Regions from separate parts of the Streptomyces sp. NPDC052396 genome, predicted to be linked through region 3. Evidence: riboswitches for the same ligand, from Rfam matches in the RefSeq annotation. Region 3 holds a riboswitch; each other region holds the start of a gene.
What was found. A riboswitch is a leader RNA that binds a small molecule or an ion and turns the genes downstream of it on or off. The one in region 3 is predicted to bind thiamine pyrophosphate.
Positions count from the first base shown of each region.

Region 1: linked by a shared signal. The riboswitch ahead of thiO (glycine oxidase ThiO) and the one ahead of ACIHFE_RS07955 (thiamine ABC transporter substrate binding subunit) in region 3 are both predicted to bind thiamine pyrophosphate.
Region 2: linked by a shared signal. The riboswitch ahead of thiC (phosphomethylpyrimidine synthase ThiC) and the one ahead of ACIHFE_RS07955 (thiamine ABC transporter substrate binding subunit) in region 3 are both predicted to bind thiamine pyrophosphate.

Region 1 is NZ_JBIUAW010000001.1:704,474-709,384, forward strand. Features, by position in the region: gene pknB (Stk1 family PASTA domain-containing Ser/Thr kinase) at 1-351, opposite strand, end outside; gene ACIHFE_RS03490 (thiazole synthase) at 551-1,354, opposite strand; gene thiS (sulfur carrier protein ThiS) at 1,364-1,585, opposite strand; gene thiO (glycine oxidase ThiO) at 1,582-2,772, opposite strand; TPP riboswitch at 2,770-2,881, opposite strand; gene ACIHFE_RS03505 (NAD(P)/FAD-dependent oxidoreductase) at 3,025-4,254, shown strand; gene ACIHFE_RS03510 (Rv2175c family DNA-binding protein) at 4,357-4,722, shown strand; gene thiE (thiamine phosphate synthase) at 4,818-4,911, shown strand, end outside.
Region 2 is NZ_JBIUAW010000005.1:234,948-239,858, forward strand. Features, by position in the region: gene thiC (phosphomethylpyrimidine synthase ThiC) at 1-1,391, opposite strand, end outside; TPP riboswitch at 1,386-1,525, opposite strand; gene ACIHFE_RS14975 (YibE/F family protein) at 1,587-2,984, shown strand; gene ACIHFE_RS14980 (hypothetical protein) at 3,018-3,224, shown strand; gene ACIHFE_RS14985 (SPFH domain-containing protein) at 3,369-4,911, shown strand, end outside.
Region 3 is NZ_JBIUAW010000002.1:625,837-630,747, reverse strand. Features, by position in the region: gene ACIHFE_RS07960 (ABC transporter permease) at 1-1,327, opposite strand, end outside; gene ACIHFE_RS07955 (thiamine ABC transporter substrate binding subunit) at 1,303-2,391, opposite strand; TPP riboswitch at 2,387-2,491, opposite strand; gene rlmN (23S rRNA (adenine(2503)-C(2))-methyltransferase RlmN) at 2,534-3,643, opposite strand; gene ACIHFE_RS07945 (phosphatidate cytidylyltransferase) at 3,809-4,891, opposite strand; gene frr (ribosome recycling factor) at 4,891-4,911, opposite strand, start outside.

The sequences.
Region 1 (4,911 bases), on a different contig from region 3:
GGCACGCGGCTGCAGGGCGCCGCGCTCGCGCAGCACATCCCGCAGGGTGCAGCCGGCCACATACTCCATGGCCAGATAGACGTAGCCGTCGTCGGTGCCCTGGTCGAAGACGCTCACCACATTGGGGTGGTCCAGCCGGGCCGCCGACTTGGCCTCCCGGATGAAACGCTCGGTGAAGGCCTCGTCCCCCGCCAGGTTGGGGTGCATCACCTTCAGGGCGAGCACCCGGTCCAGGCGGGTGTCCAGGGCCCGGTAGACCGTGGCCATGCCGCCCGCGGCGATGCGTGCCTCGATGCGGTAGCGGCCGTCGAGCAACTGGTCGACGAGGGGGTCCGGGAGGGTCGTGTCCACGGTCCACGAGTCTACGAGGCCGTGGGTTGCGCACCGCCGGTGCGTGCGTCCGTACGGGCTCAGTCGTTTCGGTACCCGGCGACGAAACGCGCCGTGCCACGGCAGGTGCGTTTTCCGGTGCGGGCCGTGCGTGGCTGGTCGCGCCCACGCGGCGGAGCCGCATGACACAGCCGCCCCGCGCCCCTTACGGGGGCGCCCCCTACGCCACCGTGAACGCCGGGCGTTCGGGGTCCAGGGTGGCGCGGCCCGCCGTCGGGGAGGACGCCTCGGCGAAGTGGCGGCGGGGGATGCGACCCGCGCGGTACGCCAGCCGCCCCGCCTCCACCGCGTGCCGCATCGCCTCCGCCATCAGCACCGGCTCCTGCGCCCGGGTCACCGCCGAGGCCAGCATCACCGCCGAGCAGCCCAGCTCCATGGCCAGCGCCGCGTCCGAGGCGGTGCCCGCGCCCGCGTCCAGGATCACCGGGACACCGGCCCGCTCGGTGATCAGCTGGAAGTTGTGCGGGTTGCGGATGCCCAGGCCGGAGCCGATGGGCGAGCCCAGCGGCATGATCGCGGCGCAGCCGAGGTCCTCCAGCCGGCGGGCCAGCACCGGGTCGTCATTGGTGTAGGGCAGCACCGTGAAGCCGTCGTCCACCAGGATCTCGGCCGCGTCCAGCAGCTCGATGGGGTCCGGCAGCAGGGTGCGCTCGTCGGCGATCACCTCCAGCTTCACCCAGTCCGTGCCCAGCGCCTCACGCGCCAGCCGGGCGGTCAGCACCGCCTCGCCCGCGGTGAAGCAGCCCGCGGTGTTGGGCAGCACCCGTACCCCGTGCCGTTCCAGGACGGACAGCACCGAGCCGCGCACCGAGGGGTCCAGCCGCCGCATGGCGACCGTGGTCAGCTCGGTGCCCGAGGCCAGCAGCGCCCGTTCCAGCACATCCAGGCTGGGCGCACCGCCGGTGCCCATGATCAGGCGGGAGGTGAAGACGGTGTCGGCGATGGTGAGCAGATCGTCTGCCATGGGAACTGATCAGCCTCCCTGCACCGCGGTGAGAACTTCGATCCGGTCGCCGTCGTCCAGCGTGGTGGCCGTCCACCGGGTGCGCGGTACGACGGTCTCGTTGACGGCGGCGGCGACGCCGCCCCGGGCGTCGGTGAGCGTGGCCACCAGGCCGTCGAGGGTGGTCCCGCCGGGGACCAGGCGCTGTTCACCGTTGACGGAGACCCGGACGGTGGCGGTCGTGGCGGTCATGCGGACTGCTCCTGGAGTGCGGGGGTGAAGCGGGTGGGGGAGAAGGGCAGGGCCTCGTCCGGCACCCGGCCGCCGGTCAGCACGTCGGCGAGCACCTCCCCGGTCAGCGGGGTGAGCAGCACGCCATTGCGGTAGTGGCCGGTGGCCAGGTGGAGGCCGGGCAGCGCGGTGGGGCCGAGCAGCGGGCCGTTGTCGGGGGAGCCGGGACGCAGCCCGGCGCAGGTTTCCACCAGCGGCAACTCGGTGATGCCGGGCACCAGTTCATGGGCGTCGCGCAGCAGCTGGTAGACCCCGCCCGCGGTGACCGTGGTGTCGAAGCCCAGCTCCTCGGTGGTGGCGCCCACCACCAGCTCGCCGTTCTCCCGGGGCACCAGGTAGACCGGCACGCCGCGCACCACCGCCCGTACCGTGCGGGAGAGGAACGGGCGGTACGGGCCGGGCACCCGCAGCCGCAGCAGCTGCCCCTTGACCGGCCGTACCGGCGGCAGCACCTCCGCCGGCACCCCGGCCAGCCGCTCGCTGTGGCTGCCCGCCGCCAGCACCGTCTGCCCGGCGGTCACCCGGGAGCCGTCTTCGAGCAGGGCGCCGGTGGCGCGGTCCCCGGCGGTCAGCAGGCCCACCGCCCGCTGCCGCAGGATGTCCACCCCGGCCCGCTCACAGGCCGTCAGCAGGGCCAGGGCCAGCCGCCGGGGGTCGGTCTGGTGGTCGCCGTCCACCCGCAGGCCGCCCTGTACGCCGGGCGCCAGCATCGGCTCCAGCCGGCGGCACTCACGGCCGGTCAGCCACTGCGCGTCCAGGCCGCAGCGCAACTGGAGCTGGTGCAGTTCGCGCAGATACGCCCGGTCGTCGGCGTCCAGCGCCACGGCCAGCGTGCCGCAGGCCCGGTAGCCGGTGTCCTGGCCGCTGGCCTCCTCCAACTCGGCGGTGAACGCCGGATAGCGGCGCGCCGAGGCCAGGTTGAGGGCGAGCAGCGCCTGCTCCCCGTAGTGCAGTTCGGTGACCGGGGCGAGCATGCCGGCCGCCACCCGGGTGGCGCCACCGCCCGGCGAGGGGTCGGCGAGCGCGGTGCGCAGCCCGCGCCGGGCCGCCCGCCAGGCGGTGACCAGCCCGATCAGTCCGCCACCGATCACCAGGACGTCCCAGGTCCCCGGTGGGCCACCGGTCTTTGGCCGTTGAGACGCGTGCATGGGCATCCAGCCCCTCCCTTCGCCGGCATGACCCGGATCAGGTTCGTACGGTCGGAGGCCGTCCAGCCTCCCTCTCAGCCCGGTGCGCCGGGCTCCCGCGAGTGCGTGTGCAGCGGTCACCCTAGTACGGGCCGGGAGAGCACCGGAAGGCGGCGGGGCCCGGCGGACGGGCGCATACGGCGGGGGGGTTGTGTCGGAGGTCTCCCGACCGGGTGCTCGGTAAGCCCTCGGCGGTCGCCCTATGGTGATCGGGTGAGTGAGCAGACGAACACCACCGGTGGCGGGCGCGTTGTGATCGTGGGCGCCGGCATGGCCGGCGTGCAGACCGCCCTGGCCCTGCGGGAACAGGGCTGGACCGGCGAGATCACCCTGCTGGGCGCGGAGCCGCACCCCCCGTACGACCGGCCGCCGCTGTCCAAGACCGTGCTGCTGGGCAAGGCGGAGGGTTCCGCCTTCGAGGTGGACTTCACGGCGCTGGGCATCGAGGTGCAGCTCGACCGGGAGGTCACCGCGCTGCGCGCCGAGGAGCACCAGGTGGACACGGTGCGCGGCAGCGTGCCCTATGACGTGCTGGTCATCGCCACCGGCGCGGTGCCGCTCCAGCTGCCCGGCAGCGAGGGCGTGCCCGGCGTCCATCTGCTGCGCACCGTGGACGACGCGGAACGGCTGCGGCCGCTGCTGGCCGCCCAGCGCAGCGTGGTGGCGGTCGGCGCGGGCTGGATCGGCGCCGAGTTCGCCACCGCCGCCCGGGAGGCGGGCTGTGAGGTGACCGTGGTGGAGGCCGCCGACCGGGTGCTGGCCGGCGCGGTGCCCGCCGAGGTCGCCGCCCATATGACCGACTGGTACGCGCACAGCGGGGCGCGGCTGCTCACCGGCGCCAAGGTGGCGGCGGTCCAGGAGGGCGCGGTGCTGCTGGCCGACGGCCGCCGGATCGAGGCGGACGCGGTGGTGGTGGGCATCGGCGCCCGCCCGGCCACCGACTGGCTGGCCGGCTCCGGCATCGAGCTGGCCGGGGACCGCTCGGTGTGCGCCGACGAGCGGCTGCGCACCTCGTTGCCGGATGTCTACGCGGTCGGCGACTGCGCCTCCTTCCCCTCCGCCCGCTATGGCGAGCGGCTGCTGGTGCACCACTGGGACAACGCCCTGCAGGGGCCGCGCACGGTGGCCGCCAACATTGTGCTCGGCCCGGAGGAGGGGCCGGTCTATGACCCGGTGCCCTACTTCTGGTCCGAGCAGTTCGGCCGGTTTGTGCAGTACGCGGGGCACCATGCGGCCGCCGACGAGATGATCTGGCGCGGCGACCCGGACAGCGCCGCCTGGACGGTGTGCTGGCTGAAGTCGGGGGCGCTGGTGGCGCTGCTGGCGGTGGGCCGGCCGCGTGACCTGGCACAGGGCCGCAAGCTGATCGAGCAGGGCGCCGCCCTGGACCGGTCCAGGGCCGCGGACGCCTCGGTGCCGCTGAAGGCCGCGGTGCTCGGGTGACGGTCCCGGGCGCCCCCGGTCGCGGCGGCCGCGCGAGTGCCCCGCGCCTCGCCCGGGTCAACCCGGCTACCGGCTGTCAGCGGCGGATGGCAGGCTTGTCCCGTGACCGAGATTGACGCAAAGATCGAAGGGCTTGTTCCCGCCTGGCTCACTCTCCCCGATATCGCGGAGATGCTGGATGTCGAGGTGACGCGCGTGCGCCAGCTGGTGAAGGAGAGCCAGCTGATTGCCGTGCGCCGTGGCGAGAACAATGTGCTTCAAGTGCCTGCCGAGTTCATCAAGGACGGCAAGGTCGTCAAGGGCCTCGCGGGGACCCTGACACTTCTCAAGGACGATGGCTTCACCGATGAGGAGATGCTGGAGTGGCTCTTCACCGCTGATGAGACCCTGCCCGGAACCCCGGCGCAGGCGCTGCGCGAGAATCGTGGCACGGAGGTGAAGCGCCGCGCCCAGGCGCTCGCCGTCTGAGCCGCACCGCAACGCCGTACCGCAACTGAGATCAGCGCGGTGTACGGGCCGGAAGGCCGGGCCCGTACACCGCCGACCGGGGGGAGTCCCACCCGATGTCCATGACCGCGCGCGAGCGACTCGCCGACGCCCGGCTGTATCTGTGCACCGACGCCCGCAAGCGTCAGGGCGACCTGCCCGAGTTCCTGG
Region 2 (4,911 bases), on a different contig from region 3:
CCCAGGTGCTCCTTGGGCGTGACGTAGCAGAGCATCGCCGTGCCCCACCAGGCGATCATCGCGGCGCCGATGCCCGAGGTGATGTGGTCGTAGGCGGGCGCCACATCGGTGGTCAGCGGGCCGAGGGTGTAGAACGGCGCCTCCTCGCAGATCTCCTGCTGGAGGTCGATGTTCTCCTTGATCTTGTGCATCGGGACATGGCCCGGGCCCTCGATCATGGTCTGCACATGGTGCCGCTTGGCGATGGAGTTGAGCTCGCCGAGGGTCTTCAGCTCGGCGAACTGCGCCTCGTCGTTGGCGTCCGCGATGGAGCCGGGGCGCAGGCCGTCGCCCAGCGAGAAGGTGACGTCGTAGGCGGCGAGGATCTCGCAGAGTTCCTCGAAGTTCTCGTAGAGGAAGGACTCCTTGTGGTGGGCCAGGCACCAGGCCGCCATGATGGAGCCACCGCGCGAGACGATGCCGGTCTTGCGGCGGGCGGTGAGCGGGACATAGCGCAGCAGCACGCCCGCGTGGACGGTCATATAGTCCACGCCCTGCTCGGCCTGCTCGATGACGGTGTCCTTGTAGATCTCCCAGGTCAGGTCCTCGGCCTTGCCGTCGACCTTCTCCAGTGCCTGGTAGAGCGGCACGGTGCCGATGGGGACAGGGGAGTTGCGCAGCACCCACTCGCGGGTGGTGTGGATATTGCGGCCGGTGGAGAGGTCCATCACCGTGTCGGCGCCCCAGCGGGTGGCCCAGGTCATCTTCTCCACCTCCTCCTCGATGGAGGAAGTGACCGCCGAGTTGCCGATGTTGGCGTTGACCTTCACCAGGAACTTCTTGCCGATGATCATCGGCTCGATCTCGGGGTGGTTGACGTTGGCCGGCAGCACGGCCCGGCCCGCGGCGATCTCCTCGCGGACGACCTCCGGCGAGACGTTCTCGCGCAGCGCCACATATTCCATCTCGGCGGTGATCTCGCCGCGCCGGGCGTAGGCGAGCTGGGTCACCGCGGCGCCGTCCCGGCCGCGGCGCGGCTGGCGGGGGCGGCCGGGGAAGACCGCGTCCAGATTGCGCAGTCCGCCGCGCGGCGAGGTGTGCTTGATGCCGTCGTCCTCGGGGCGGACGGGGCGTCCGGAGTACTCCTCGGTGTCGCCCCGGGCGATGATCCAGTTCTCGCGGAGCGGGGTCAGCCCGCGCCGTACATCGGTCTCCACGGCGGGGTCGGTGTAGGGGCCGGAGGTGTCGTACAGCCGGACGTCCTGTCCATTGCTGAGGTGCACCCGGCGCACCGGGACCCTGAGGTCCGGCCGTGAGCCGGTGAGGTAGTCCTTGTGCCAGCCGATCCGCTCGGCGGAACCGCTGGTCTGGGTGGACGTGGTGGCAGACGTGTGCGCGTCCTGCGTGGCCATAAGACCGTAACTCCCTACGCCGGCATTACCCGGTAACAGGTTCGGCGGTCGACGCAGCGGCTTCCGTACGAGTTCTTCGGTACGGAGGTCAGCGCCCTCTCAGCCCGGTGCTCCGAGCTCCCGCGATTGCAAAGGTGGCACAACGCTAGCGCCTTCCCCGGCGACACGGCCAGTGGGCCTTGGCATGATGCGGCGGTGACCAGCACCGACCCCGTGCCTCGCGCGCCCCAGCCACCGGCGCACGCTCCCGCGCACGCCCACGACCGCTCCCCCGGGCACGCCCATGGCCATGCCCATGGCCACTCCCATGCGCATGCGCATGGCCCGGCCGCCCCGGTCTCCACGCATCTGCGCAAGGTGATCGCCGCGGTGCTGATCCCCTTCGCGGTCGCGGTGGTGACGGGGCTGGTGGTGCTGTGGCCGGGGGGCGCGCCGCCGCATCAGCACTCCGGGGTGGGCCTGGACCAGCAGACGCGCGCGGGGCGCGTGGTGAGCGTGCAGCGCGCCGACTGCGCCGCGCTGGGCGCCCAGCCCGCCGCGCCCCCGCCGTCGGGTCCGGGACAGAACGGGCAGAACGCACCGGTCCAGGGGCCCTGCGAGAAGACCACCGTGGAGGTGGCCTCGGGGCCGGATCAGGGGCGCACCTTCACCGAGATCGTGCAGCCGAGTGCCTCCCGGCACTACACCACCGGGCAGAAGGTGGTGCTGGCCTACGCCCCCAAGGCCCCGGAGAACCTTCGCTATTCGGTGATGGATGTGGACCGCAAGCTGCCCATGGGCCTGCTGGCCGGGGTGTTCGCGCTGGCGGTGGTGGCCATCGGCCGGCTGCGCGGGGTGTTCGCCCTGGTGGCGCTGGTGCTCAGCTTCGGGCTGCTGACGATGTTCATCCTGCCGGCCATCCTGCAGGGTTCGGATCCGCTGCTGGTGGCGGTGATCGGCGGCAGCGCCATCATGCTGATGGCGCTCTATATGTGCCATGGCCTCAACGCCCGTACCTCGGTGGCGGTGCTGGGCACGCTGAGCTCGCTGATGGTGATCGGGCTGCTGGGTTCGCTGTTTATCGGCTGGGCGCATCTGACCGGGGACACCGATGACCAGACCGGTCTGGTGCACACCCTCTATCCGCATATCGAGATCCGGGGACTGCTGCTGGCGGGGATCATCATCGGGTCGCTGGGGGTGCTGGACGATGTGACGGTGACCCAGACCTCCGCGGTGTGGGAGCTGAAGGAGGCGGATCCGTCCGCGAGTTGGCGCAAACTGTACGGTTCCGCGATGCGCATCGGGCGCGATCACATCGCCTCGGTGGTCAACACTCTGGTGATGGCCTACGCGGGGGCCTCGTTGCCGCTGCTGCTGCTGTTCTCGATCGCGGACAGCGGGGTGAGCACGGTGGCGACCAGCGAGGTGGTGGCGGAGGAAATTGTCCGCACCCTGGTCGGCAGCATCGGGCTGGTGCTGTCGGTGCCGGTGACCACCGCGCTGGCGGCGCTGGTTGTCAGTGCCGATCGCCACACTGTGAGTACCGGGCGGCATCCCGGGGCAAGGGGCAGGGCAAGAGCCAGGGGCGGGCGCCGGCGACGAGCCGGCTGACCGCCGCTGAGGTCGGGGAACGGGGGATCACCGGTGATCGGTGAACTGGGCAGAGTCACCGGGACGGTGGGTCCCGGGCTGGTGGGCGAGGTGATCGTCCGGGTGCGGGGCGGCGCGGAGGCGTTCCTGGCGTATCCGGCGGAGCCCGGCGCCCGCCTGGAGCGGGGCACGGTGGTGATGGTCGTGGAGTACCAGCCGCCGCGCACGGTCTATGTGACCGCCGCCTACGACGGCGGATGACCGGCCCACGACGGCGGTCAGGGCCGGCCGCGGTGGCGGCCGGCCGGCCCATGCCCCGTTGGCCCGGCGGCAATTGATCAACACCAAGCCCTGGGCAAACGGCGCCAAGGGCGTCAAGGGCGTATGGCAGAGGGGGGTTCAACCGTGTTCATCGGAGTCATCGCGGGGGTCGTGGTCGTCGCGGCCGCGGTGCTGATCGGCCTGTTCAAGCTGATGTGGCGGGTGGCGGAGCCCAATGAGGCGCTGGTCATCTCCGGTTCCAAGCACCGCACCGAGGGCCTGGGCGAGGGCATGGGCTTCCGGATCGTCACCGGTCGCGGCACCCTGGTGCTGCCCGGGGTACAGGCGGTGCGCAAGCTGTCGCTGGACCTCAACGAGGCGGATCTCCATGTGGATTGCGTGACAAAGCAGGGCATTCCGCTGAAGGTCCATGGCGTGGTGATATTCAAGGTCGGCGACGATCTGGTGTCGATCGCCAATGCCGCCCGCCGCTTCCTGGACCAGCAGAAGGTGATGGCCGACCGGGTGCACAACGTCTTCGCCGGTCATCTGCGGTCCATCGTCGGCGGTCTCACCGTGGAGGACATGATCCGGGACCGGGAGCGGCTGACCGGGGAGACCCGGGCGGCCTCCGGCACCGAGATGGAGAAGCTGGGCCTGATCATCGACTCGCTGCAGATCCATGAGATCCAGGACCCCACCGGCTACATCAAGAACCTTTCCGCGCCGCATGCGGCGGCGGTGCAGCGGGATGCCCGGATCGCGCAGGCGGAGGCGGACCGGCTGGCCACCGAGGCGGAGCAGCAGGCGGCGGCCCGGATGGCCCAGGCCAAGCGGGACAGCGAGATCCTCCAGGCCGGTTACCAGGCCGAGCGGGACAGCGCGGCGGCCAAGGCCCGGCAGGCCGGGCCGCTGGCGGAGGCGGCGGCCCGCCAGGAGGTGGTGGTCCAGGAGACCCGGGTGGCGGAGCTGGCGGCGCACCGCAAGGAGCAGCAGCTGCAGGCGGAGGTGCGCAAGCCGGCCGACGCGGCGGCCTATGAGAAGCGGACGCTGGCCGAGGCCGAGCGGGACGCCCGGATCTCGGCCGCCCAGGCCAACGCCCGGGAGACCGAGCTGGCGGCCGCCGCCGAGGCGACCCGGGTGAAGGCGGCGGCGGCCGCCGAGGCGGAGGCCACCAAGGCGCGCGGCACGGCGGCCGCCGAGGCCACCCGGGCCACCGGTGAGGCCGAGGCCGCGGCGGCGCGGGCGCAGGGTCTGGCGGCCGCCGAGGCGGCCCGGGCCAAGGGTCTGGCGGAGGCCGAGGCCATCAAGGCCCGGGCGCTGGCGCTGGCGGAGAACCAGGAAGCGGTGGTGGCCCAGCAACTGGCCGAGAACTGGCCGGAGATCGTCCGGGCCGGGGCCGAAGCGTTTGGCAGTGTCGACCATATGGTGCTGCTCAATGGCGCGGACGGGGTGTCCGAGCTGCTGGCGAAGGCGCTGACCATGGGGGGTACGGGGCTGGGGCTGGCCCGCCAACTGCTGGCGTCCATGGGCCCGAGCGGCGGACCGGGTACGGGGAACGGAGCGGGTTCGGCGCTCGTCGGCGCCCGGGGTGCCGGGGGCTCGGCCGAGGAGGCCGGGGCTTCGGTGGTGGACGGGCTCGTCCCCCCGGCACACACCGCGGTGGCGGAGGAGTCCGGGGCGGCCG
Region 3 (4,911 bases):
CCAGGATCCAGGAGGTGCGCAGGTCCAACGGCGGCTCATCCAGGGCGATCAGGAAGCCGAAGCCGATGGTCACCGCCGAGGTGCCCAGCGGCAGCATCAGCAGTGCGTCGAAACCCCGCACCAGGCGGCCCCCACGCCGGGTCAGCGCTGCCGCGGCAAGCGAGCCGATCACCACCGCGATGGCGGTGGCGGCCATGGCATACGCCAACGAGTTACCGATCGCCTCCAGCGGTGCGACCACGAAGGTGCCGCCGTTGTCCCCGGCCGAGGCCAGCGCCCGGTAGAAGGTGAAGCCATAGCCGTCGGGCCCGTCGAGCGAGCGCAGCACCAGCACCGTCAGCGGCAGCAAGATCAGCACCGCGATGACCGTCAGTACCGAGGCGAGCAGGGCCCACTGGCCGGCTCCCCGCGGACGGCGGGCGGTGCGGGCGGCGTCCACCAGTCGCAGTGCCGCCTCACGGCGCCGTACGGTCCAGGCGTGCACCAGCAGTAGCGCGACCACCACCAGGAACTGCACCAGGGTGAGCACCGCGGCGGTCGGCAGATCCAGCAGTTGGGCGGTCTGCTGGTAGATCTCCACTTCCAGCGTGGCGTAACGCGGGCCGCCCAGGATCTGGATGACACCGAAGGAGGTGAAGGTGAAGAGGAAGACCATCAGCGCGGCAGCCGCCACGGCGGGCATCAGCGCGGGCAGGGTCACCTTGCGCCAGGCGGTGAACCGGCCGGCTCCCAGCACTCGGGCGGCTTCCTCCTGCCGGGGGTCGAGCTGGCCCCACAGGCCGCCGACGGTGCGCACCACCACGGCGTAGTTGAAGAAGACGTGCGCGAGCAGGATGGCCCAGACGGTGGTGTCCAGTCGTACGCCCCACAGCTGGTCCAGCAGCCCGCCGCGTCCCAGCACGGCCAGGAAGGCGGAGCCGGCGACCACGGTGGGCAGGACGAACGGCACCGTGACCACGGCACGCAGCAGCCGTTTGCCCGGGAACTCGAAGCGTGCGAAGACATAGGCGGCGGGAAGGGCCAGCGCCAGGGTGAGCGCGGTGGAGGCGGCCGCCTGCCAGGTGGTGAACCAGACGACGTGGACGGTGTGTGGGTCGCCGAGCACCTCGCCGATCCGGCCGAACTGCCAGCGGCCGTCGGTCTTGAGGCCACGGGAGACGATCGCCGCCACCGGATAGCCGAAGAAGAGGCCGAAGAACGCGAGCGGCAGGGCCATCAGGCCCAGCCGGACCGCCGTCCCGCGCCGGCCCCGTGCGGGGCCGGCCGTGACCTCTCCGGTGGTTGCCTCAGCCTCCCCGGTGGTCACTTCAGGACGAGCGAGGACCACGTCTTGACCCACTGGTCACGGTTCTTGGCGATCTTGTCCGGGGCCAGGGTGGCGGAGTCGGCAGGCTTGGCGCCGAACTTGGTGAACACCTCGGGCACCTTGGCGTCCTTGGTCACCGGGTTGACGAACATCTGCAGCGGCATGTCCTCCTGGAAGGTCCTGCTCAGCATGAAGTCGATCAGCGCCTGGCCGCCCTTGGTGTTCTTGGCACCCTTCAGCAGGCCGGCGAACTCGATCTGACGGAAGCAGGTGCCGGTGGCCACGCCGGTCGGCCCCTCCTTCGGCTGCTCCTTCATCCCGACCACCTCGGCGGGCGGGCTGGAGGCATAAGAGACCACCAGCGGCTTGTCCCCCTTGGCCTTCTTGCCGCCCGCGGAGCCGGAGAAGCGGTCGTTGTACGCCTGCTCCCAGCCGTCGACGACCTCCACCCCGTTGGACTTGAGCTTCTTCCAGTAGTCCTGCCAGCCGGTGTCGCCGTACTTGGCGATGGTGGCCAGCTGGAAGGCCAGCCCGGGGGACGAGGTGGCGGAGTTCTCGGTGACCAGCAGGTTCTTGTACTCGGGCTTGACCAGGTCGTCGAGGGTCTGCGGCGGGGCCAGCTTGTGGTCGGCGAAGTAGGCGCGGTCGTAGTTGACGCAGATGTCACCGGAGTCGATAGGGGTCACCCGGTGCTCGGCGGCGTCGGCCTGGAACTCCCCGGGGACCCGGTCCAGGCCCTTCGCCTGGTAGGGCGTAAAGATCCCGTTGTCCAGCGCCCGGGAGAGCAGGGTGTTGTCGACGCCGAAGAAGACGTCGCCCTGCGGGTGGTTCTTGGAGAGGATCGCCTGGTTGACGGCCTGCCCCGCGTCACCGCCCTTGATGACCTTGACGGTGTAGCCGGTCTCCTTGGTGAACTCCTTGAGCACCGAGTCGGAGGCGAGGAACGAGTCGTGCGAGACGAGGGTGACGGTCTTGCCGCCGTCCTGCTCGGCGGAGCTGCCGGAGCCGCCACAGGCGGCAAGCGCCGGAAGGCCGAGCGCGGCGACGGCGGCCGCGCCCAGGGCACGCCGGAGGCTGGTGTTCATGGTTGAGCTGACTCCCTACGCCGGTACTAACCGGATCAGGTCCGAGGGTCTGCGGCCGGGCCGCACTCTCAGCGCTGTGTGCGCTCCCCTGTCGGAGTGTTCATTTGTACGAAAGTGTGCGGAAGAACCGTATCAGTGCGGCTCAGCGCTCGGTCGCGGCCAGCTGTCCGCAGGCGCCGTCGATCTCCTGGCCACGGGTGTCCCGGACGGTCACCGGCACTCCATGCGCGGCGATGGCCTCGACAAAAGCCCGCTCGTCCTCGGGGCGGGAGGCCGTCCACTTCGACCCCGGGGTGGGGTTGAGCGGGATCAGGTTGACGTGCACCCTTCGGCCCTTGAGCAGCCGGCCCAGCAGATCACCGCGCCATGCCTGGTCGTTGATGTCCCGGATGAGGGCGTACTCGATGGAGATCCGGCGACCGGACTTCTCCGCGTACTCCCAGGCAGCGTCCAGCACCTCGCGGACCTTCCAGCGGGTGTTGACCGGGACCAGGGTGTCGCGCAGCTCGTCGTCCGGCGCGTGCAGGGAGACCGCCAGGCGGCACTTGAAGCCCTCGTCGGCGAAGCGGTGCATGGCGGGCACCAGGCCCACCGTGGAGACGGTGATGCCGCGCTGGGAGAGCCCCAGGCCGTCCGGCTCCGGGTCGGTCAGCCGTCGGATGGCGCCCACCACACGCTTGTAGTTGGCCAGCGGCTCGCCCATGCCCATGAAGACGATGTTGGACAGCCGCGCGGGGCCGCCCGGCACCTCGCCGTCGCGCAGCGCGCGCATGCCGTCGACGATCTGGTGGACGATCTCGGCGGTGGACAGGTTGCGGTCCAGGCCGGCCTGGCCGGTGGCGCAGAACGGGCAGTTCATGCCACAGCCGGCCTGCGAGCTGATGCACATGGTGACCCGGTCCGGGTAGCGCATCAGCACCGACTCGACCAGCTTGCCGTCGTGCAGCCGCCACAGGGTCTTGCGCGTGGTGTCGTCATCGCAGGAGATGTGCCGGACCACGGTCATCAGCTCGGGCAGCAGTTCCTCGGCGAGCTTGCCCCGGGCGGCTGCCGGGATGTCCGTCCAGGCCGCCGGGTCGTGCGCGTACCGGGCGAAGTAGTGCTGGGACAGCTGCTTGGCGCGGAACGGCTTCTCACCCATGGCGGCCACGGCCTCCCGGCGCTCGGCGGGCGAGAGATCGGCGAGGTGCCGCGGGGGCAGCTTGGCTCCACGGGGGGCGACGAAGGTGAGCTCACCGGGTGCGGGTGCCACGAGCGGGGACTCCTCAGATGCGACGAGAACGGGCCGTCCCCGCCGCGCGGGGCCGACGGCGGGACCGTGCCGCGGCGGGAGAACCGACACCGGCGCTCCCCCGGCACGGGGGCCGAAAAAGGGCGCGTCCGAAAGAACGCGCCCTCCCAGGGTAACCGGCTCCGCTCAGCTCGAGCCGACAAAGGCCACCAGCAGCAGCCAGACCACCGGGGCCGTAGGCAGCAGGGAGTCCAGCCGGTCCATGATGCCGCCGTGCCCGGGCAGCAGCTCGCCCATGTCCTTGATGCCCAGGTCACGCTTGATCATGGACTCGCCGAGATCGCCCAGCGTGGCGCTGACCGCCACCGCCAGGCCCAGCAGCAGGCCCTGCCACCACGCGCCGCCGTCGATCAGGAACTGCATGCACAGGGCGCCCGCCACCATGGCGAACAGCACCGCGCCCACCAGGCCCTCGCGGGTCTTGCCGGGGCTGATGCGCGGGGCCAGCTTGCGCTTGCCGAAGCGCCAGCCCACCGCGTACGCCCCGGTGTCGCTGACCACGGTGAGGATCAGGAAGGTCAGCACCCGCCAGGCCCCGTCCCCAGCGGCCAGCATCAGGGCCACGAAGGTGGCCAGGAAGGGCACATAGAACGCGGCGAAGATGCCCGCCGTGACGTCCTTGAGGTAGTCGTCCGGCGGCTCGGTCATCCGCCAGACCAGCACCGCCAGCGCGGTGAACGCCATGGCCACCCAGGCGCCCTCGGCCCCGTTCACATAGCCCGCGACGGTCATCGCGGCACCGCCGATGGCCAGCGGCACCAGCGGGGCCTTGATGGATTTCCGCTCGGCCAGCCGGGAGGTGAGCTCCCACAGCCCGACCACCACGGCGATCACGATCACGCCGAGGAAGACAGGCTTGTAGATGAACAACGAGGCGAGGATGACCACACCGAGGGCCAGCCCCACCCCTATCGCGGCACGCAGATCGCGGCCGGCGCTCTTCTTCCCCGCCTTGGGCGCGGCGGGCTTCTGCGGCCGGATGTCGGGCTCCTTCTCAGCGCGTCCCCCGTGGGACAGGGGACCGCCGGAAGATGCGGCCCCCTGGTCACGGTCGTCCTGGTCTCCGCCTGCGTCGGGCACGATGGGCATGGGCCGAGTCTGCGCCGCCTCGGCCGCCCCGTGCACAGGACCCGCCGAAACCGCGGGCCCCCGGTCCGTGGACCCCCAGTGGCCGGCGCGCGGCGGGGCTCCCCAGGATGCGTCGTTCATCAGACCTCGAGCAGCTCGGC